DNA from 3 places in the Priestia sp. LL-8 genome. Region 3 is predicted to be linked to each of the others. Evidence: riboswitches for the same ligand, from Rfam matches in the RefSeq annotation. Region 3 holds a riboswitch; each other region holds the start of a gene.
What was found. Region 3 has a riboswitch for cobalamin ahead of U9R83_RS24370 (ribonucleoside-diphosphate reductase subunit alpha). Riboswitches for the same ligand answer to the same signal wherever they lie in the genome.
Positions count from the first base shown of each region.

Region 1: another riboswitch for cobalamin. It lies ahead of U9R83_RS09675 (ABC transporter substrate-binding protein); the one in region 3 lies ahead of U9R83_RS24370 (ribonucleoside-diphosphate reductase subunit alpha).
Region 2: another riboswitch for cobalamin. It lies ahead of U9R83_RS12950 ((2Fe-2S) ferredoxin domain-containing protein); the one in region 3 lies ahead of U9R83_RS24370 (ribonucleoside-diphosphate reductase subunit alpha).

Region 1 is NZ_JAZAQH010000001.1:1,911,924-1,919,424, reverse strand. Features, by position in the region: gene U9R83_RS09695 (bifunctional adenosylcobinamide kinase/adenosylcobinamide-phosphate guanylyltransferase) at 1-189, opposite strand, end outside; gene cobD (threonine-phosphate decarboxylase CobD) at 186-1,265, opposite strand; gene cbiB (adenosylcobinamide-phosphate synthase CbiB) at 1,240-2,226, opposite strand; gene U9R83_RS09680 (adenosylcobinamide amidohydrolase) at 2,231-2,839, opposite strand; gene U9R83_RS09675 (ABC transporter substrate-binding protein) at 2,928-3,887, opposite strand; cobalamin riboswitch at 4,146-4,278, opposite strand; gene U9R83_RS09670 (thioredoxin family protein) at 4,370-4,684, opposite strand; gene U9R83_RS09665 (YpjP family protein) at 4,874-5,476, opposite strand; gene U9R83_RS09660 (class I SAM-dependent methyltransferase) at 5,857-6,636, opposite strand; gene U9R83_RS09655 (BrxA/BrxB family bacilliredoxin) at 6,772-7,209, opposite strand; gene U9R83_RS09650 (polysaccharide deacetylase family protein) at 7,451-7,501, shown strand, end outside.
Region 2 is NZ_JAZAQH010000001.1:2,541,385-2,548,885, reverse strand. Features, by position in the region: gene U9R83_RS12960 (M42 family metallopeptidase) at 1-696, shown strand, start outside; gene U9R83_RS12955 (hypothetical protein) at 1,049-1,207, shown strand; cobalamin riboswitch at 1,353-1,531, shown strand; cobalamin riboswitch at 1,650-1,829, shown strand; gene U9R83_RS12950 ((2Fe-2S) ferredoxin domain-containing protein) at 1,930-2,310, shown strand; gene cobJ (precorrin-3B C(17)-methyltransferase) at 2,324-3,946, shown strand; gene U9R83_RS12940 (sirohydrochlorin chelatase) at 3,965-4,876, shown strand; gene cobK (precorrin-6A reductase) at 4,873-5,640, shown strand; gene U9R83_RS12930 (precorrin-8X methylmutase) at 5,646-6,293, shown strand; gene U9R83_RS12925 (cobalt-precorrin-5B (C(1))-methyltransferase) at 6,297-7,400, shown strand; gene cbiE (precorrin-6y C5,15-methyltransferase (decarboxylating) subunit CbiE) at 7,390-7,501, shown strand, end outside.
Region 3 is NZ_JAZAQH010000001.1:4,667,620-4,675,120, reverse strand. Features, by position in the region: gene U9R83_RS24380 (o-succinylbenzoate--CoA ligase) at 1-982, shown strand, start outside; gene menC (o-succinylbenzoate synthase) at 986-2,089, shown strand; cobalamin riboswitch at 2,368-2,553, shown strand; gene U9R83_RS24370 (ribonucleoside-diphosphate reductase subunit alpha) at 2,688-4,931, shown strand; gene U9R83_RS24365 (ribonucleotide-diphosphate reductase subunit beta) at 4,948-5,991, shown strand; gene U9R83_RS24360 (hypothetical protein) at 6,021-6,224, opposite strand; gene U9R83_RS24355 (DUF1540 domain-containing protein) at 6,291-6,449, opposite strand; gene U9R83_RS24350 (DUF2325 domain-containing protein) at 6,657-6,938, shown strand; gene U9R83_RS24345 (hypothetical protein) at 6,993-7,501, shown strand, end outside.

The sequences.
Region 1 (7,501 bases), 2.8 Mb from region 3:
GATCGTTACCCAAGACGTATTCGCTGCCTGGCGTTCTTTTTGGTGAAGCTGAATGCGTTTTTGCATTTCATTATCTGTTTGCCGGCTTGTGGCAATATAAACAGCGCGCTTTGTACAAAAAGTTTGAACCATATTCTCCGCTGCACGTGATTTTCCGCTTCGAACGCCTCCGCTAATAAAGATGATCATATTTCATCGAGTCCTTGTTTGATTACTTTAAGTAAATAGTCATTTTCTTCTTTCGTTTTCACAGCCAAACGGATATAGCGTCCATTTAAAAATGGGAAGTTTTCAGTATGTCGGGCTACCACACCGTGGCTTGCTAAATAGCCAAGCCATTCACGCGTTTTAATAGGAGACGGAACGCTGCAAAGATAATAGTTTGTTTGAGAAGGAGAAACCAAAAGCCCCCATTCCTTGAGTTGACTCAAGATCCGTTTTCGTTCTTGTTTAATATAATGTACGGTGTTTTTCACAAAGTCTTTTTCATCTACACATATCATCCCTATTTGCTGCGACAATCCATTTACACTCCAAGGAGGCTGCTTTTTAGACATCTCGCTGATGACTTTTTCATTTGCCAAGATATAGCCAAGCCGAAGCCCGGCAATATTAAACATCTTTGTCATCGAACGCACAATAATGATATGTTCATAATCCAGAATAAGAGAATCAAATGAAGGCTGATGTTCGACAAAATCAATAAATGCCTCATCAATCATTAAGTATGTACCATGATGAGCAGCAGCTTTTACTACTTTCATCCACTCCTCATGATTATACATAACGCCCGTTGGATTATTCGGGTGACAAATCCACAGTACTTTTATGTCCGGTAGAATACTCATAACCAATTCTATATCCCAGCTCCAGCCACTTTCTTCAACCAAAGGAACGTACGTCACTTCACATCCATAAGCTTTACTTGCCTGTTCGTATTCAACGAAAGTCGGCTGTACAATCCCTGCTTTCTCTTCTGAAAATAAAGAAGCAATAAGGAAAAACGCTTCAGCAGCGCCATTTGTAGGCAGCACTTGAGCAGCTGAAACACGATGGTGAGCTGCAAGTTTATTTTTTAGCTCTATTACTTGAGGATCAGGATAACTAAACGCTGCATCCTTGAATTCGTTCCACTTTTCGTGAAGCACAAGGGGAGCCCCTAAAGGATTTGTGTTCACGCTAAAGTCTTTTAGATGCGACAAATTCTCTGCCCCTATTGCTTTTAAAAAGACATGAGGATTAGCTCCATGTGTAGGTAATAGCACTAATAATTCCTCCTAACAAAAGATATAATAACCACGTAGCATAGACCGTCCTTTTCATAATGAAAACAGCTTGTTCAATATGACCGGCTTGCAGGGGAATGAGTGGTTCACCCATTTTTGCACGATTAGATTCTATGCCTTTATATGTATTAAGCCCGCCGAGTTGAATACCTAAAAGAGCAGCCACTGCGCTTTCCCCGTATCCGCTATTTGGACTTGGATGCTTTTTAGCATCGCGCTTAATCAAACTCGTTACATGCCAAAGAGAATATTGGCTTTTTGCTACATTAACACCCGTCATCACTACTGCAGTTAACCGACTTGGAATATAGTTTAATACGTCATCGGTTTTTGCACTAAAGTAGCCGAACAGAAAGTAGCGGTCATTTTTGTACCCAACCATCGAATCACATGTGTTAATAGCTCGGTAAAAAAAGGCTAGGGCTCCTCCTCCTATAAATGCATAAAAAAGCGGAGCTGTAATACCATCACTTGTATTTTCAGCCACGGTCTCTACCGTCGCTCTGGCAATTTCTCCTTCTGACAAACGATCTGTATCTCGTCCCACAATCATGCTTACTTCATATCTAGCTTTCTCCATATTTCCTAGCTGAAGCGGCTTTTGCACCTTATAAGCAGCTTCGCTTAAGGAACGAGTGGATATGGTAGTTGCAATTATTACGCCCTCTACTAAAACACCTAGTATAAAATGAACTCCGTACAAAGCATCGAGGAGTAAGAAAGGAACAACTCCTGCGAGCACCACCATACTTATCACAAGAAGCAATCCTTTGAATCGTTTTCCTGCACCTTTATTTAATCTGGAATCCATCCAATAAATCCACTTGCCAAACCAGCGAACGGGATGCGGCCAATTTTCTGGGTCGCCTATGATTCGGTCAATGAGTAAAGCAATCGTCATGGCCGTCAGGTGTGCAATTATCGCTTGCATAATACTCATTTCTTCACCTCTTTCCCTTAAGTGCCTGCTCTAAGCTTATTTTTACCAGCTTGGCTACCGCTTGACCTAAAGCGGTCATAGAGCCTGCATATTCATATAATGGTCCTTGCTGAGACGCTGCAACTGAGATGCTGTCCGTAGATGTTCCCGTAGCAATCGTCTTTGTAGCTGGATCTATGACACCCAGCTGTGACAGCGTTTTTGTTTTGGCTTCTGTAGCCGCAATAAAAAGCTGTAAAAACGCAGCATCCGTAAGCGTGCCTTCCACGAAAAAAAACATATTAATTGTACCGGGAGAGGAATAGAACGGGACAGCTTCATCAGCTGTAATATCCACTGCGTTTCCTACGCCAGCCGTTATCACGGAAGCTACTCTTACTCCGTAGCCTTCATAACAGTAAATTGCTCTTTCTTTTAACCAAACGGCTGTCATCAACCCTACGATTTGCTCATGGCGAACATTTTCTTTCATCAAATATTGCTCATACTCTAAAGAAGGCGTATCTGAATAATAGTCTTTATGAACAAATCGATTGTAAAAGGTGTCCGTTTCCGTGATGCCTGTTCCTAAAACGCCTGAGCTGTATGTTTTATAAGAAGTCTCGGTTTTCATGATTAAAAGCTCAGGCCGTTCTTCAATTTTAAGATGTGAAAAGGGACCAATCCCCTTTTCAATTCGAACTGGAATATGGTCCCTCTTTTTATTTATTGTACACCTCAGGGTATACTGCTTTTGCTAAGTCCTCTAAGCCATCTACAATACGAGGTCCTAAGCGGTTGATTTTGTTTTGATCAACCTTCTCGATGTTACCCTCTTTTACAGCAGTCATGCTGCTCCAAGCGGGACGCTTCATAATCTCATTTTTGTCTGCATCATACGTTGCGATAATAACGTCAGGGTTTAACTTAACAACTTGCTCTTCAGAAAACTTAACCCAACCCTTTTCACTAGCAGCTACGTTATCAGCACCGATCATAGTAAGCATTTCGTTCATGAACGTACCTTTTCCTGTTGTATAAATCTCAGGAGCTCCTGATACCTCTATCCATACTTTTTTACGATCTTCTTTTGAAATCGTTTTTGCTTTTTTCTCAATTGAAGCTACTTTTTCTTTCATGTCTTTAATTGTTTGATTAGCTTCTTTTGTTTTACCCGTTAATTTACCGATTTGCGTAATAGAATCATAAACCGTATCAAACGTTGTTGAATCTTTTACAACAAATACCGGAATACCCGCACTTTCAATTTGTTTAAATACTTCATCCGAAACGCCCATACTTGAAGCGTGTGCCAGGACTAAATCAGGATTTAAAGCGATAACTTTTTCTGCATTAACGTTCATATCTCCCACCTGCGCTTTTTTCTTTACGCTTTTAGGATAGTCATCGTTGCTTGTGACACCGACTAATTCTTTTTCAAGGCCAAGGGCATATACAATCTCCGTATTACTTGGCATTAATGAAACAATTTTCTTAGGCTGTTTTTTCAACGTAATTTCTTTATCACGTGCGTCTTTTACCTTTACTGGAAACGCAGCTTGTGACGTTTGTGCTGTATCTTGCTTCGTTTTTTTATCACTGTTGCTTTGGCTGCCTGCACCGCATGCAGCAAGTACGATGACTAACAGTGCAATAATGGAATACGAAAGCCATTTTTTCATTTAAATACTCCCCCTATATATTGTTCATTGTGAATACGAAACCTCCACGTTAAAGAAAAAGCAAATGATCATGCAAAAAGCAGCGCTATCCCGTTTTTCCGCTTTGACTATGTATACTGCTCGCCGGCAGCTTCAAAATAAAAAAGCTTTACTTTCAATTGAAAGCAAAGCAGGTAACGTCAAGATAAGCAGGAAAAGAATCCGTTCACTATACTTGATATGTATGTTCATTACCCTGCTTCACCCTTCCTCGAAGGTTTCACAGCTAACAATAAGGCAGGTCTCCTGACTTACGCACAAAGCGCTTACAGTGGCGGGACCGCGCTGGTTTTTCACCAGACTTCCCTTTTCACTCAATCTTTAAATTGAGACCTTATTGCTTTACGATTATTCACTTGTCCTAGTATACCCCACTCATCGAAAAATGGAAATAGCCATTCTCATAAAAAAAAGCTGCGAGAATGCTCTCGCAGCTTAGGGAATTAAAGAGTTGCTAAAAATTCACGGACCGCTTCAGGCGTTTTAGCATTTGCACTGTGCAGGTGCGCAATTTTTTTACCGTTTTTATATACAAGAAGAGAAGGAATACCCATTACATTGTTTTCAGCAGAAAGTTCTTCAAACTCATCCTTGTCAATTTTAAACCATGCTTTATCTGTATTTTCGTCAACGATTTCATCAATGAACATATCCAAACGTTTGCAATCAGGACACCACGTTGTCGTAAAAATCCCAACGCTTAGTGTTTCGTTCTTAATTTGTTCGCGAAATTGTTTTTCTTCCGTAAATTGTTTCATTGTGTTACCTCCGGCATCTATTCGTTCCTTCTCACTATTCTATGGTAAGAAGTCTGACTTCATTATAAACGATTTTTTTATCGTTGTGCTAATGTTTCAGCTTATTTAGACCATAACGGTTTTAGACGCAAAAAAATGCTAGCTTAAAAAAAGCTAACATTTCGAAATCGTAGAATGTTGTGTCTATTATCAGCTAAACCATTTAGGCGGCATGTTTCGGTTCCAATAAATTTTCCCTAAATCATAATGCTTTTGAAAATTATCTGCAGCCGCATGATAGTGAAAATTAAACCAGTATCCATCTTTTGGAGGATTTTCGCGCCGTACATGAAACCGTATTAAGTCCTGACCGGTTTCCCGGTCATATACATGGAAAATCTTTTCACCGTAGCCAGCAGCAGGATGCTCGCTTATCTCGAGATTCTGAATTGACTGTTCACGTTCAGTGCCAATGTCGGTCAGCACTTCTTCAATTTTAGGTAACACTGCTTGACGAAATTCATCTTCAATGACAGGCCCAATTTTTGTTCCGAATTTTTCCACTGACTGTTTTTCAGCTGATTCCATTGCATACGTAACAAATGATGAAACGTCTTCATATTTTGGTTCTTCATATGGCAAATGAATATCTTCTATAACAGCTGTGACAGGAGTTGTTTCTCTTACATACCCTGCTTTATGTTGCTTGTCCGCTTTTGCATCATCAACGTATAAATATTCTGGTGGAGTGACAAGCCCAAATGTAAATACTGTAATAAATACAACTAGCATTCTTTTTATCCATCTAGGCATTCGTATCTTTCCTTTCTCATCTTTTCCCATATGGTCTTTTCATATCGTAAAATTCATTATCATAACTCACTAGGTATTGTAACATACTTATTAATTTTTTACCTATATTTGCTTATTCATTTATGCTGTCTACGGGCATTCGAAGACTTTTTAGTTAGCACCTTCCTTCTTCTGTTTGAGGTTGTCACACCGAGCGGAAACCTATACAAGATATTCCTTTTTTGCTGGATGCTTAAACACAAAAGTATTTTTATGTTCAAAAATATATCATACTTTTATGAACTTTAGATGAAATTCATAAAAAAAACTTCCAAAACTTTTTAATTCCTAAAAGGTTTTGGAAGTCTTTTCAATGAACGTTATCCATTTTACTTTTTTGTTTATTTTTGTATATCAATTGTCCCGTAATGAAATTTTGATGTTTTTCGTTTTTGCACGGTAAATCCGTGTTCTTCAAAACGACTGCTTTTCCAATGATCTTTGAGCACGACCTTTTGTTTGGCTACTCTTTTTGCTTCTTGTATAGCCATTGGTGTCAGCGCGGTATACAGTGCTATTGCTTTAATACCGTTAATTCCATTCGATCCATCAATTTGCTCTTGAAACATAGGGTCAAAGTAGACAACATCAAAAGAATTATCTTCACAACACGCCAAAAACGATTCAAAATTTTGATGAACCACGTTTATACGCTTCATTGCATCATTCAACTCTTGTACGTCACTTTCCCAATTTAAAAGTCCTTGTTTGACTAAATAAGCTACATAGCGGTTGCCTTCTAGTCCGACAACTTTTCCACTTTTCCCTACCGCTGCGCTCGCCATCATACTATCCGACGCAAGACCAAGTGTACAGTCAAGCACGCTCATTCCGTTTTCCAAACTAGCAGCTTCAATAAACGGATCACGTTCTCCGCGCAGCCATCTCTTCACTCTAAACATAGCGGAATTTGGATGAAAAAAAATAGGTTCTTCTTCATTTTGGACGTGCAATTCTACTCTATTTTTACCGACAACCAGCACGTCTGCAGCTTCAAGATTTTGAAGATCTGCGACAGATTTCTTCTCTCTTGTTACAAAAGGTATACTTAAATCAGCGGCTACCTGCTTGGCTTTTACAATCATCTGTTCATTTGTTCGACCAGCAGTCGTAACAATCACTTTCATAACTCCCCCCTACACTGTTTGGCTATTTACATAAAGAAAAAGGATGCCCATAGACATCCTTTTTCTTATAAAGTATATGCGATTTTTCTTTAAAAATCTATATACTAGATGTGACAAAAGCAGGACATTTTATGAACAGTGCTGCTTAAAGCCATTTAAAATGTTTTCAAAAATAACTTCTAACGGCTGACCTTCAATTTCGTGTCGAGGAATAAAATGAACGACTTCTTTTCCTTTTAAAAGCGCCATAGACGGTGATGAAGGCTCAATGTCTCCGAAATATTCACGCATTTTAGCTGTTGCTTCCTTATCTTGACCGGCAAAAACTGTTACCACTTGATTTGGTTTTTGCTCAGACTGTAAATACGCTTGCGTTGCTGCAGGACGTGCTAAACCAGCAGCACACCCACAAACTGAATTAACGACAACAAAAGTTGTTCCTTCAACATTTTCCATAAAATCAACTACGGCTTCTTCTGTTGTTAATTCTTCATAACCAGCTTGAGTTAATTCTTGACGCATTGGTTTAACTAACTGACGCATATATTCTTCATATGCCATTGACATATTAACATTCCTCCTAACAATCATTCACGCTAAAAGCATACTATAAAACCCAGGAAAAATCTAGCTACTCACCTTTCAAATCCTCATCGTTGTCCCATTCCCCTTTTCCATTTGACAAAAAAAGATTAAAACCGGGTCATATCATCTAATTTTTTTCCATAAAAATGTCGATTTTTACTATTAATATTCCATTTTTTGTACTATAGTAGTAAATAGTAGTTTAGTAGAAAGGATTTTCAAATTGAACCAACGATTTAAGCCAAACAAACGATTTTATGCATTCTTGTCTCTA
Region 2 (7,501 bases), 2.1 Mb from region 3:
CTTATGCATCAAACATCTGTTCATGTGTATAAAGATGCAGGGAAAGCTGAGCGAAATCAAGAAAATATAGAAATTCGATTGGATGAAAAAGTACATAGCGCAGAAGATATTCGCAGCCTTGGAATTGAAGTCGGCGACTTTGTTTCGTTTGATCCTCGTGTAGAAATAACCAAAAGCGGTTTTATTAAATCTCGTCATCTCGATGATAAAGCAAGCGTAGCTTTATTGCTTCAGCTCATGAAAACAATTCAAGAAGAACAGATCGAACTGCCATACACTACGCATTTTCTCATTTCAAATAATGAAGAAATTGGATACGGAGGGAATTCAAACATTACGCCTCAAACGGTAGAATACTTAGCGGTTGATATGGGTGCTATGGGAGATGGACAATCTACTGATGAATACACCGTGTCTATTTGTGTAAAAGATTCAAGCGGACCGTATCATTACGGTTTGAGAAAGCATTTGGTGGAGCTAGCTAAGCAGCATGATATTCAGTATAAATTAGATATTTATCCGTTTTACGGATCAGATGCTTCTGCTGCTATTCGTGCGGGGCATGACATCGTACACGGCTTAATTGGTCCAGGAATTGATTCTTCTCATGCGTTTGAGAGAACGCATCAAGATTCATTGAACCATACGTATAAGCTTCTTCACCACTATGTGCAGTCAAACATGGTTCTGCTTTAAGAAAGGAATATTTAATTAGTGTATTTTTTATGCAGAACAAAGAGCGGGACGGGACTGTGATGTCTGTACTTTCCTTTCCTAAAAAAGAAGCCGACTGTCCGGCTTCTTTTTTTAATAAATACTATATATTTTTTTACTGGTGAAGCAACAGTTGGTAAAAAAGCACCTTTTTTAAAGAGGTATAATACTACTTCAACCTTTTGTACATTTTGTTCATTTACAGAAGTTAAAATGTTTTTAAATTTTTAAAAGTTTCTTGTGACAAGTTTTGTAGAATGGGTTTTCAAAAGGAAATGCTTTCGTCATAATGTGGATATAGCGATCACTACAATAATCGGAGGCGAATCTTTTCATGTGGGTACTGACGGTGTATGCTGGAAAAGAAATGAAAATGTTTGAATTTGAAACTGAAACGCAGGCGAGAGAAGCTTTTGCAAAAACAAATGGCTGTAAAGTTCTTTCAGAAGTCGTGTATTATAATGATCCTCATTTAACATTAGTAGCTATATAATGAAAAACAAGAGCTGACTTTATGCTCTTGTTTTTTTATAGCTTCTTGTATCTTACGAAAAGAATAGAGTTGAAATAAAAAAAAATGTACGCTATGATATGGTAGTTACTTCTATTATTCTGATAGTTTAAAAGGTTCATATATATCAAACAGCAACAGTAAAGATGCCAAGAAGGCTTAATAGGGAAACTGGTGTAAGACCAGTACTGCCCCCGCAACTGTAAGTGTGGACGAACGAGTATAACCACTGTGAAAAAATCACGGGAAGGTTCTCAAGTAGAATGATACACAAGTCAGGAGACCTGTCTTTATTGTGAAGTTTCTATTTCTCCGGGGAGCGGGAAGGGAAACGTTGGCTTAAAGTGGCATTCGTGTACACTCTTATTCTGACGTTTTACCCGCTCGCATATTAGCGAAGCGGGTTTTTCTCATATCCTAAAACTACATATCGTGCAAAAAAGGTGCGCAATGACCACATTGCGTTAAATGGGAAGTCTGGTGTGAAGCCAGCGCGGTACCCGCCACTGTGAAGAGGAGCTGATTGCATATGCCACTGTATTCGGGAAGGCGCAATCAAGTAATGAATCGAAGTCAGGAAACCAGCCTTTTTCTAATGCGAAGCTTACCCTACGGGATATAGGTGGAAGTGCAAAAACTTAGTTTGAATTTTCTGCGCCTCTATCATTGATAGAGGCGTTTTTTTAGTAAAGGAGAGAATGAGTGTGACGACTTGGAACTTGAATGCAACAAAGCATCACGTATTGATTTGTAATGGAAGCAGCTGTATGAGAAAAGGTGGAGAAGAAGCCACGCAGGCTATTCGAAATAAAGTGACCGAACTGAATCTAGATGAAGCGGTTCATACAACCCGCACGCGCTGTAACGGAAGATGCAAAGATGCTCCTGTAGCTATCGTGTACCCTTCAGGAGATTGGTACAAGCAGGTCACTGAAAACGTAGCTCATCGAATTGTTGAAGAGCATTTAGCAGGGGGCTGCAGTATAAAGGAATCGCTTATTTATGAATATGATCAAAATGGTTTCGTTTCTCCAGAAAACAGTGACTCCATAGAAGGAATTGACAAAGTAAAAAGTAACGCATAAAGGAGGAGCTAGCATGAAAGGTAAACTACTAGTTATTGGATTCGGTCCAGGAAGCTTTGAGCATATCACACAGCGAGCAAGAGAAGCCATTCAAGAAAGTGATATGATCATTGGTTATAAAACCTATGTGGAATTAATTCAAGGACTGTTAACGAATCAACAAATTATTAGTACAGGAATGACCGAAGAAGTAAGCCGTGCACAAGAAGCTGTAAAGCAAGCTGAAGCGGGGAAAACAGTGGCGGTCATTTCAAGCGGAGATGCAGGAGTATACGGAATGGCCGGCCTTGTGTATGAAGTGTTGATCGAAAAAGGATGGAAAAAAGAAACGGGCGTAGAGCTGGAAGTAATTCCTGGCATTTCGGCTATTAATTCATGCGCATCTCTCCTTGGGGCGCCCGTGATGCATGATGCCTGTACGATTAGTTTGAGTGATCATCTTACACCTTGGGAGTTAATTGAAAAAAGAATTGAAGCAGCTGCACAAGCAGATTTTGTAGTAGCCTTTTATAATCCGAAAAGCGGAAGAAGAACAAGACAAATTGTGGAAGCGCAGAGGATTCTATTAAAGTACCGTTCTCCTGATACGCCTGTTGGCCTTGTGAAAAGCGCTTATCGTGACCGTGAAGAAGTCGTAATGACGAACTTAAAAGATATGTTAAACCATGAAATAGGTATGCTGACTACCGTTGTTGTTGGGAATTCATCTACGTTCTTTTATGACGATTTGATGATTACACCGCGAGGGTATCAGCGGAAATATACCCTCAATCAAACGGAACAGCCGCTAAGACCGCATCAGCGACTTCGAAAAGAAGCAGAACCATGGGCTCTTGATCAAGAGGAGACTGTACAGCAAACGGCTTCAGCTATTGAAGCTGTTCAGAATAAAAAAGAAGAAAAAACAGCTTCACGAGCTCTTGCAGAAGAAGCGCTTCAAGCAATTTTAGGTGAAACTACTTCTCCGGTCGTACATCAGCCAATAGAGTCTATTTTTGAAGTGGCGGTTAGTCCAGGGCTTGCGAATAAGAAGTTTACGCCCGTTCAAATGACAACACTAGCAGAAGTTGTTGGTGAAAAAGGTACGATGGAGTATACGCCTGATCATCAAATTAAATTGCAAATTCCAACGGCTCATCCAGATGTGATCATTGAAAAACTTCAAGCAGCTTCCTTTTTATTATCTCCGGTCGGAGACGTGTTTACAATTAAAGCGTGTGATTTTTGTGATGGAGAAAAAAGCGACGCCATCCCACATACGGAAGAATTACAAAAGCGCCTCGGCGGAATGGACATGCCAAAAGAGCTGAAGCTTGGTATTAATGGATGCGGTATGGCCTGTTACGGTGCTGTTCAAGAAGATATCGGCATTGTCTATAGAAAAGGTGCGTTTGACTTATTTTTAGGAGCTAAAACGGTTGGGCGCAACGCGCATTCAGGTCAAATTGTGGCGGAAGGCATAGCGCCTGATGACATTGTTGAAATAGTTGATAACATTGTCCGTGAATATAAAGAAAAAGGTCATCCTAATGAGCGGTTTCACAAATTCTTTAAGCGTGTGAAGAACGTTTATGGATTCGATTATCAGGATATAACACCAAAAATAAAAGTAGAACCAGCTCCTTGTGGAGATTAAGAAATGGGAGGGCATTATATGAAATCAGTTTTATTTGTAGGTCATGGAAGCAGAGATTCTGAAGGGAACGATCAAATTCGCGAGTTTATCTCTACGATGAAGCATGATTGGGACGCATCTATTTTAGTAGAAACGTGTTTTCTAGAATTTGAACGTCCGAATGTAAGTCAAGGAATTGACACGTGTGTGGCAAAAGGAGCACAAGATGTAGTTGTGATTCCAATTATGCTCTTGCCTGCTGGGCACTCTAAAATACATATTCCGGCGGCTATAGATGAAGCTAAGGAAAAATATCCACACGTAAACTTCGTATACGGACGTCCCATTGGCGTTCATGAAGAAGCTCTTGAAATTTTAAAAACGAGATTACAAGAATCAGGAGAAAATTTAGAAACTCCAGCTGAAGACACGGCTGTTATTGTCTTAGGACGAGGAGGAAGCGATCCTGATGCAAACAGTGATCTATATAAAATTACGCGCCTTCTTTGGGAAAAAACAAACTACAAAATCGTCGAAACTTCTTTTATGGGCGTGACCGCTCCATTGATTGATGAAGGGGTGGAACGATGTTTAAAACTGGGCGCTAAAAAAGTGGTTATTCTCCCGTATTTCTTATTTACAGGAGTATTAATTAAGCGTTTGGAAGAAATGGTGAAGCAGTATAAATTGCAGTATGAAGACATTGAGTTTAAGCTAGCCGGCTATTTCGGCTTTCATCCAAAACTACAGACAATTTTAAAAGAACGTGCTGAAGAAGGATTAGAAGGCGAAGTGAAAATGAACTGCGATACATGTCAATATCGCCTCGGCATTATGGAGCATATTGATCACCATCATCATCACGATCATGATCACGATCACGGGCACCATCACCACGATCACCATCATGGTCATCACCACCATGAAGATAAGGTCGGCGAGTTAAAATGATTTTATTGTTAGCGGGAACTAGCGATGCACGTGCATTAGCTGTTCAAGTGAAAAAAGAAGGTTACGACCTTACGGCGACGGTTGTAACCGACAATGCAGCAATCGAATTACAGCGTGCAGAAGTGAAAGTGAAAATTGGACGTCTCACACAAGAAGATATGATTGATTTTGTAAACGAACATCGTGTAAAAGCTATTGTGGATGCAAGTCACCCTTTTGCCGAAGAAGCATCTAAAAACGCTATCGGCGCAGCTGCTGAAACATCGATTCCTTACATACGCTATGAGCGGGCTTCACAGGCTTTCACCTACGACAATATGACGATGGTTTCCACGTACGAAGAAGCAGCTGAAGTAGCGGCTCAGAAAAAAGGAGTTATTATGCTGACAACAGGCAGCAAAACGCTGCAGGTTTTTACAGAAAAGCTCCTTCCTCTTTCAGATGTACGGCTTGTTGCTCGTATGCTTCCAAGGCTGGATAATATGGAAAAGTGTCAGCAGTTAGGATTTCCGCAAAAAAATATTATTGCTATTCAAGGTCCGTTTACAAAAGAGTTTGACCGAGCCCTGTATAAGCAATACGGCGTGACGGTCATGGTCACAAAAGAAAGCGGAAAAGTTGGATCTGTGGATGAAAAAGTAGAAGCAGCCAAAGAGTTAGGCTTAGATATTATTATGATTGGGCGACCAAAAATCGAGTATGGGACCGTGTATTCCACGTTTGAAGAAGTGGTTCATGCTTTAGCAAACCAAACTAGGAGTTGATTGAGATGGATTTTCGTACAGAATTTAAACCGTTAACTGTTCAGCCTCAGCAAATTGAAGGAAAAAGTTTTGAAATGATTACAGAAGAGCTTGGGCCTCACCCGTTTACAGATGAACAGTACCCAATTGTTCAGCGTGTGATTCATGCGTCTGCAGACTTTGAGCTTGGACGCAGCATGCTGTTTCATCCGGATGCGATTCAAGCAGGAATTAAAGCCATTCGCAGCGGCAAGCAAGTGGTTGCGGATGTACAAATGGTGCAAGTAGGAACAAACAAGCAGCGAATTGAAAAACACGGCGGTGAAATCAAAGTTTATATTTCAGATCCGGACGTAATGGAAGAAGCAAAGCGCTTAAATACAACGCGTGCAATTATTTCAATACGAAAAGCAATTAAAGAAGCAGACGGCGGAATTTTTGCAATTGGGAACGCACCGACAGCTTTACTTGAATTAATTCGTTTGATTAAAGAAGGAGAAGCGAAGCCTGGGCTTGTTATTGGTCTGCCGGTAGGATTTGTTTCAGCAGCTGAATCGAAAGAGGAACTTGCAAAACTTGACGTGCCGTTTATTACAAACATCGGGCGAAAAGGCGGCAGTACGGTAACGGTTGCTGCATTAAATGCAATTTCAATTCTTGCAGATCAGGTGTAACGCATGAAGGAAGTACCAAAAGAACCTAAGAAACTCAGAGAAGGCTACACGACGGGCGCTTGTGCAACGGCAGCTACGAGAGCAGCTCTGCTTACGCTAATTTCAGGAGAAGTGCAAGATGAGTCAACGATTTACTTACCTGTCGGCCGCTTTGCTACGTTTCATCTTGAAGAATGCGAGTATCGCACAAGCAGCGCTGTAGCTAGCATCATTAAAGATGCTGGAGATGATCCCGATGCCACGCACGGAGCGCTGATTATTTCTGAAGTTTCGTGGTGTAATGGTGCAGACATTATCATTGATGGAGGAGTGGGAGTAGGGCGTGTGACAAAGCCCGGCCTCCCAGTTCCTGTCGGTGAAGCAGCCATTAACCCTGTGCCAAGAAAGATGCTGAAAGAAACGGCTGAACAGCTTTTAGCTGAATACAACATACAAAAAGGCGTTAAGATTGTCATCTCGGTTCCTGAAGGAGAAGAAATGGCGAAAAAGACATTAAATGCGCGTCTAGGTATTTTAGGAGGCATTTCGATACTGGGGACGCGGGGGATTGTTGTTCCGTTCTCAACAGCTGCTTATAAAGCAAGCATCGTGCAGGCAATCAGCGTGGCTAAAGCGAGTAATTGTGAGCACGTTGTCATTACGACAGGGGGCCGAAGCGAAAAGTATGGAATGAAACAGTTCCCTGAACTTCCGGAAGAAGCGTTTATCGAAATGGGAGATTTTGTTGGATTTACTTTAAAACAATGTAAAAAGCAAGGAATGAAAAAAGTGTCGCTCGTAGGCATGATGGGAAAGTTTTCAAAAGTCGCGCAAGGCGTTATGATGGTTCATTCAAAAAGTGCACCTATTGATTTTAATTTTTTAGCAAAAGCAGCTTCTGAGTCAGGCGCTTCTGCTGAACTGGTAGAGGAAATAAAAGGTGCAAACACAGCTTCTCAAGTGGGAGATTTAATGACGCAAAGCGGTCATCATCAGTTTTTCGAAAAACTGTGCGAGTACTGCTGTTTATCAGCATTAAAGGAAGTAGGGGACGGAATCGATGTCGATACGTCTCTTTACACATTAAAAGGAGATTTTTTAGGACAGGCGGTGCAACATGGCAATTAAAATTATTGGAATAGGTGACGACGGAAAATTAAGTTTGCTTCCTATGTATGAACAGTGGATTTATGAAAGCAATGTGCTAATTGGAGGAAAGCGCCATCTTG
Region 3 (7,501 bases):
AGGAGTGCTGCAGACATATGGAAATCATTGGTGGAGTTCCGTTGGTTCAGCGCTTAATTTAGGATTAAATGAAAAAGACTGCTGGCTTATAGCGGTTCCTTTATTTCATATTAGCGGCTTATCCATTTTAATGCGAAGCGTCTTTTACGGAATGAAAATCATTTTAGAAGAACGATTTGAAGCAAGAGCGGTGAATGAAGCAATTGAAAACAAAGGAGTAACAATTATTTCGGTTGTCACTTCCATGCTGTCGAATATGCTGGATGAATTAGCTGAACGTAAATATCCAAATACATTTCGCTGTATGCTTTTAGGAGGGGGACCCGCACCGCTTACTATTTTAGAGGCTTGTGTGAATAAAGAAATTCCTGTTTATCAAACGTATGGAATGACAGAAACATCTTCACAGTTCGTTACGCTTTCACCTGAAGACAGTTTGCGAAAACTTGGCTCAGCAGGTAAACCATTATTTCCGTGTGAGATGAAAATTGTAGATGAGAATGGAAATGAAACACGGGAAGCAGGAGAGATCATCGTTAAAGGTCCAAATGTTACAAAAGGATATTTAAATAAACCTGAGGCTACTAAAAAAGCAATTCAACAAGGTTGGTTCTATACAGGAGATGTTGGGAAAGTGGATGAAGAAGGATTTCTATATGTATTAGACAGACGTTCGGACCTTATTATTTCAGGTGGGGAAAATGTATATCCAGCTGAAATTGAAAATGTTTTGTTGAAGCATCCCGCTGTTAAAGAGGCCGGTGTAACGGGAGTAGCTGATGAAAAATGGGGACAAGTGCCAGCTGCATGTATTGTTGTAAACGAGAACGTTTCAGATGAAGAATTATCTTTACACATTCAACAATTTTTAGCAAAGTACAAACTTCCAAAGTATTTCGTTCGAGTAGAGGAGCTGCCGCGAACGGCTTCTAATAAAATCATACGCCGGAAGCTATCATCGTTCATACAGAAAGGAAGCTAATCGATGATTATAAAAAAAGTACATCTTTATAAAATTGACATGAAGCTTCTTTCTCCTTTTTCAACAAGCTATGGTACAGTGCAGGATCGAGAATTGATTTTGCTTGAAGTAGAAGATGAAAAAGGATTTACAGGGTGGGGAGAAGTCGTTGCTTTTTCATCTCCTTGGTATACGGAAGAAACGATTCAGACATGTTTTCATATGTTAGAGGATTTTTTAATTCCTTCGCTTCTTCATCAGCAGCTTCAAAAACCAGAGGATGTTCAAAAGTTATTCAAACCTCTAAAGCGGAACAACATGGCTAAAGCAGCTTTGGACTGTGCTGTATGGGATTTGTATGCAAAGCGGCAAAATAAGCCGTTAGCTGAAGTAATTGGCGGAGTAAGGCCTGCTGTAGAAGCTGGCGTGGTAGTTGGCTTAAATGATATTTCCATCATGAAAGAACAAATAAAGACGTACATGAAAGATGGTTATAAGCGCTTTAAAGTGAAAATTAAGCCGGGTGCCGACTATGAGCTACTGAAACAAATTCGAGATGAATTTCCAAGCATTCCTCTTATGGCTGATGCCAATTCAGCCTATACGTTAAGCGATAGTGATTCATTGAAGAAACTAGATGAATTGAATTTAATGATGATTGAACAGCCGTTAAGTTCTGATGATATCCTTGATCATCGATTGTTACAAAAGCAAATGAAGACGCCGATTTGCTTAGATGAAAGTATTGTGAGCTATGAAGATGCACGTCATGCAATCGAACAAAAAAGCTGCAAGATTATCAATGTGAAAATCGGTCGAGTTGGCGGACTGTCCGTAGCAAAGCAAATTCATGATTTATGCGCCCAGCACGGTGTAAGGCTTTGGGTTGGAGGAATGTTAGAAGCCGGGATTTCACGAGCTCATAACATTGCCCTTGCCACACTGCCTTCTTTCACGATACCAGGTGACATTTCTGCGTCGTCTCGCTATTGGGAAAAAGATATTATTAAGCCCGAAGTAGAGGTAGAAGCCGGAGTAATAAAGGTGAAGGAAAAACCGGGGATAGGATACGATATTGATAAAAAGTTTATCAAAACAATCACAGCATTTGAAAAAGAATACAAATAAGTAAAAACCGTTTTTTATGAAAAACGGTTTTTTTATTGAGGTTGTCAATGTTTAGTAGAAAAATAAGACAAATTTTTTAAAAAGAGCACATTGTTCCATCAAGCGTGTCAAAACATGTTATGATGGAATAGTTTGATGAAAAAAGTCGAAGGATTTTATCGTAAAAAACAAAATTATTTTTGAAAATAGGTTGATAGTTTTCTGAGTTGTCCTATATAATGTGTTTATAACATAACACAATATGTTGTTTTGAAATTGATAATAAAATACTATATTTTGTGTTTTCCAGTGAAAAAGGTGTCTGATAAAAAGACTTAAAAGGGAATTTGGTGAAAATCCAAAGCTGTCCCCGCAACTGTGAATGCTGATGAAATAAGGAGATCCACTGTGATTAAACATCATGGGAAGGCCTTAAAGTAAAAAGAAGCATAAGTCAGGAGACCTGCCTTTTTTATGTCGTTTTATCTTCTTCGGGAGGTGAGAGGGTAGAGCGAGGATTGAGAAAAGACTTAGTGTCTTCTTCTATCTTCGTTCTATTCGCTCACCGAGGTACGGTGAGCGATTTTTTTATTTTGAAGTGAAGAGAGGAGCCATCTTTATGGTGAATACATTAAAGCCTACAATTCTACATGAATTAACTGCATATATTGAACGTTTAAAAAAAGAATTTACGCAGCTTGATTTTTCTTTGTATGAGGAAAAGGTTATTCAAACTGTTACAGTAAAGGAAAATATGACGGACGAAAAGGTTGCAAACGTCCTAATTTTAGCAGCCTTAGAGCGTATTTCAATGGAAGAACCAGATTGGACGTACGTAGCGGCAGACGTCTACTTAAACGAACTATATCGAAAAGCAGCGGACAACCGAGGTTACGATAAAAAAGAGAAGTACGGTTCGTTTTATCAGCTTATTCAAGAACTAACAAAAATTGGCATTTATAATAAACAGCTATTAAAAACATATACAGAAGAAGAAATTAATGAAATTGCCTCAGTCATTATTCCTGAACGCGATCGTTTATTTACATACATTGGATTGCTGACATTAGCAGATCGCTATTTAGCGACATCACATGATAAGCGCGTATACGAATTACCGCAAGAACGTTTTCTTATCATTGCTATGACGCTGATGTCTCAAGAAAAGAAAGAAAATCGAACAGCATTAGTAAAAGAAGCGTACTGGGCGCTTTCTAGTCTATATATGACGGTTGCCACACCAACACTTTCAAACGCAGGAAAGAGCTATGGACAGCTATCTAGCTGCTTTATTGATACGATTGATGACAGCTTACGCGGTATTTATGATAGCAATACAGATTTGGCCACGCTTAGTAAAAATGGAGGCGGAATTGGTGTCTACCTCGGTCATATTAGAAGCCGAGGAAGTGATATAAAAGGTTTTAAAGGCGTATCATCAGGAACAATTCCATGGATGAAACAGCTAAATAATACGGCTGTAAGTGTCGATCAGCTAGGTCAACGACAAGGAGCTATTGCCGTATATTTAGACGTATGGCATAAAGACATCTTTTCATTCTTAGACGCGCGTTTGAACAATGGTGACGAACGTCAGCGCACGCATGATTTATTCACTGGCGTATGTTTGCCAGATTTGTTTATGGAAAAAGTAGAAGCACGTGAAGACTGGCACTTATTCGATCCTCACGAAGTTCGTACGCTGATGGGCTACTCGTTAGAAGATTTTTATGATGAAGAAGAAGGCAGCGGTTCGTTCCGCACTCGTTACGCTGAGTGTGTAAATAATGAACAGCTTTCAAGAGAAACAGTACCTGCTATTGAAATTTTCAAGCGCATTATGCTTTCGCAGCTTGAAACTGGAACGCCTTATATGTTCTATCGTGATACGGTTAACAGAGCTAATCAAAACCGCCACGAGGGCATGATCTACTGCAGCAACTTATGTACAGAAATTACGCAAAATCAAAGCACAACGGTCGTAACGGAGGAAATTACGGAAGACGGAAAAATTATTATTACAAAGAATCCGGGCGATTTTGTTGTATGTAATCTTTCTTCTATTAACTTAGCGAGAGCCGTAACTGAAGATGTGCTTGAACGTTTAATTCCAATTCAAGTACGCATGCTTGATAACGTTATTGAGTTAAATGATTTGCCGGTACTTCAAGCAAAACTAACAAACCAAAAATACCGCGCAGTAGGGCTTGGGACATTTGGTTGGAACCACTTGCTTGCCTTAAAGAAAATAGCATGGGAAACAGATGAAGCGGTAGCATATTGCGATGAATTGTATGAGCAAATTGCTTACTTAACCGTACAGGCAAGCATGAACTTAGCTAAAGAAAAAGGCGCATATCCATTATTTAAAGGCTCAGATTTTGAGTCAGGCGCTTATTTTGAAACACGTAAATACACAAGCGAAGCGTGGAGTGAACTGCGTAACGAAGTTCAAAACAATGGGATAAGAAATGGATACTTAATGGCTGTAGCACCTAATTCATCAACATCTATTATCGCGGGTTCTACTGCGAGTATTGATCCGATTTTCCGTAAGTTTTATTCAGAGGAAAAGAAAAACTATAAAATCCCGGTGACGGCACCAGATTTATCACCAGCAACAAACTGGTATTATAAGTCCGTTTATTTAATTGATCAGCACTGGAGCATTAAGCAAAACGCCAAGCGCCAGCGCCATATTGATCAATCCATTTCATTCAACTTATATGTGCAAAATGATATCCGAGCAAAAGAGCTGCTGGATCTTCATATGACGGCATGGAAAGAAAAGTTAAAAACGACCTACTACGTACGTTCAACATCAAGTGAAGTCATTGAAGAATGTGAAAGCTGTCATAGTTAAAAGGAGTGAATAATTGATGACAAGCATGTTAAAACGAGAATTAATGAACGAAACAGCTCCGAACCGTTCGACAGGAATCATCAACGGCAAGAGCTCAAATATTTTAAACTGGGATGACGTCCGATTTTCATGGGCGTTCCCTAAATACAAGCGTATGCTAGCTAACTTCTGGACGCCGTTTGAAATTAATATGGGTCAAGATATTAAGCAGTTCCCTCAGTTAACGGCTGACGAACAAGAGAGCTTTTTAAAAATTATTGGCTTGCTGGCGCTACTGGACAGTATTCAATCAGATTATGCTAGCAAAGTAGCTGACTATGTAACCGATTCTTCGATTAATGCTCTAATGATTATTTTAGCGCAGCAAGAAGTGGTTCATAATCATTCGTATTCATATGTTTTATCAAGTCTTGTACCAAAAGGAAAACAAGATGAAGTATTTGAATACTGGCGCACAGACGAAAAGCTTCGCGCTAGAAATGACTTTATTACAAACGGATATAAAGCATTTAGCGAAGAAGCAACGGTTGAAAACTTTTTAAAGTCTATGGTATATGATGTTATTTTAGAAGGTCTCTTCTTCTATAGCGGATTTGCGTTCTTCTATAATCTTGCGAGAAATCAAAAGATGGTGGCGACATCTACTATGATTAACTATATCAATCGTGATGAACAGCTTCATGTTGGGTTATTTGAAAAGATTTTCAAGGAAGTACTAAATGAAAATCCAGCTTATCGTACGGAGGAGCTAGAAACGTTTGTAGTTGAAACGTTCCAAGAGGCAGCTCGTCTTGAAATTGAATGGGCGGAATCTGTTATCGGAGAAAAATTCGACGGCATCACGATGAAAGAGCTGCAGCAGTATATTGAATACATGGCTAATAAACGCTGTAATCAGTTAGGCTTCGGTCGAGCTGCTTTCCCAGAAGCACCGATTGAAAATCCTCTTCGTTGGATTATTGCTTATCAAGAGGTAGATTTAGGGAAAACGGATTTCTTTGAACAGAAATCACGACAATATACAAAAGCATCAGATGCGAATGGATTTGATGATCTATAAACACAAAAGCTGACTAATTTTCTTATTGATTAGTCAGCTTTTTTTAAGTGAATAAGTCCAAGTTCTAACGCACGTGTAGTAATTAAGTCATCAATTTCTTCTGGAATGTTTTCAAGTGTTCCCCATTTGTATGTCCATAAATGAGTAAACGATTGTACATAGATTGGAAAGGTTTGTTCATTTGCTTTTATGGCTTCTTCTTTAAAAAAATGAATCAGTTGTTCAGTTTTCATACTAGTCTCCTTTTTTATGATCTTGAAGAGAGAAAAAAGACAACCCAGAGGCTGTCCTTTTGCGGGTTATGCTTCAGTTGGCTTGAACGTTTTACAGTCTGTTTCATAACTGCTTGCTGCATGTTTTCCGCTATGACTTACCACGTAAATTTCTTCTGCGCTGCAGTGATTTCCATTTTTCCAAAAGTGACAGTTATTTACTTCACAAAGAATGTTTTGTTCCAACGTTAACCCTCCTTTGTATGTGATAGCTATAGTATGGTCAAAATTCAACTAACTTATAAGAAAGGTGGTAGACTTTCATTTTAATTGAGAATTTTTATCAATTAAACATTGACAAAGAGAATCATTCTCAATTAAACTGTGTATATAGTAAAGAATACAGGTTGTTGTCAAATCATTAAATGAATAATTAATTGGGAGGGAACAAACATGTCATCAGTTATGGTTGTAGGAGGAGACAGGTTAAAGCATATTACAGATCGTTTAGCGGGAGAAGGATTTAATGAAGTAATTCATTTAGATGGCCGTAAAAGCAATATGGTGAAGCGAGAAATACCCGAACATATTGGGTTTGTATTAGTTATTACGGATTTTATTAATCACAATATGGCAAAAGTCATTAAAGAGAAAGCAAAAAAACAAAAAAAACCGATTTATTTCGTCAAACATTCATGGAGTGCTATTCGTAAAGTGATTGAGCAAATTTCATGATTTAATTTTTAATCATTATTGAGAATGAATTTCAATTAGGGTGGTGAGACATAGGTGGAACCGATAAAAGTGCACATAAAGACACTCTCTAACGACCACATCGAACAATTTATTCGATGTCCGTACAAATTTTATCAGCAGCAGCTGCTTTTGAAAAAGACATCTATAGATTGGAAACAGCATGTTCAAGTAACTGTCCATCAAATCATTAAAACATACTATAGCAAGCCAGTTGAGTATCGCTCAAACCTCTATGTTTTACAGCTTATTGAAAAATATTGGCGCCTAAAGCCAAATATGTTTTCATCACCCATTCACTATTACGATGTGTTAGCTAAAGTAAGCGATTATTTACTGAGGTTTTTAGGCGAGAAAACACATGTGGAGCTACCGCTTTTTGTGTTTGAGAAATACAGCGTTTATGTAGAAGAAATTCAAAGCAACCTTTCTCTAACCATTGATTTTGCTGCATGGACAGAGAAGTCTTATACGGTAACAAAATTCATTCTAGATGACCATGAAGAAGTGAAGAACGCAATGAAAGACTTTATTATCGTTTTTTC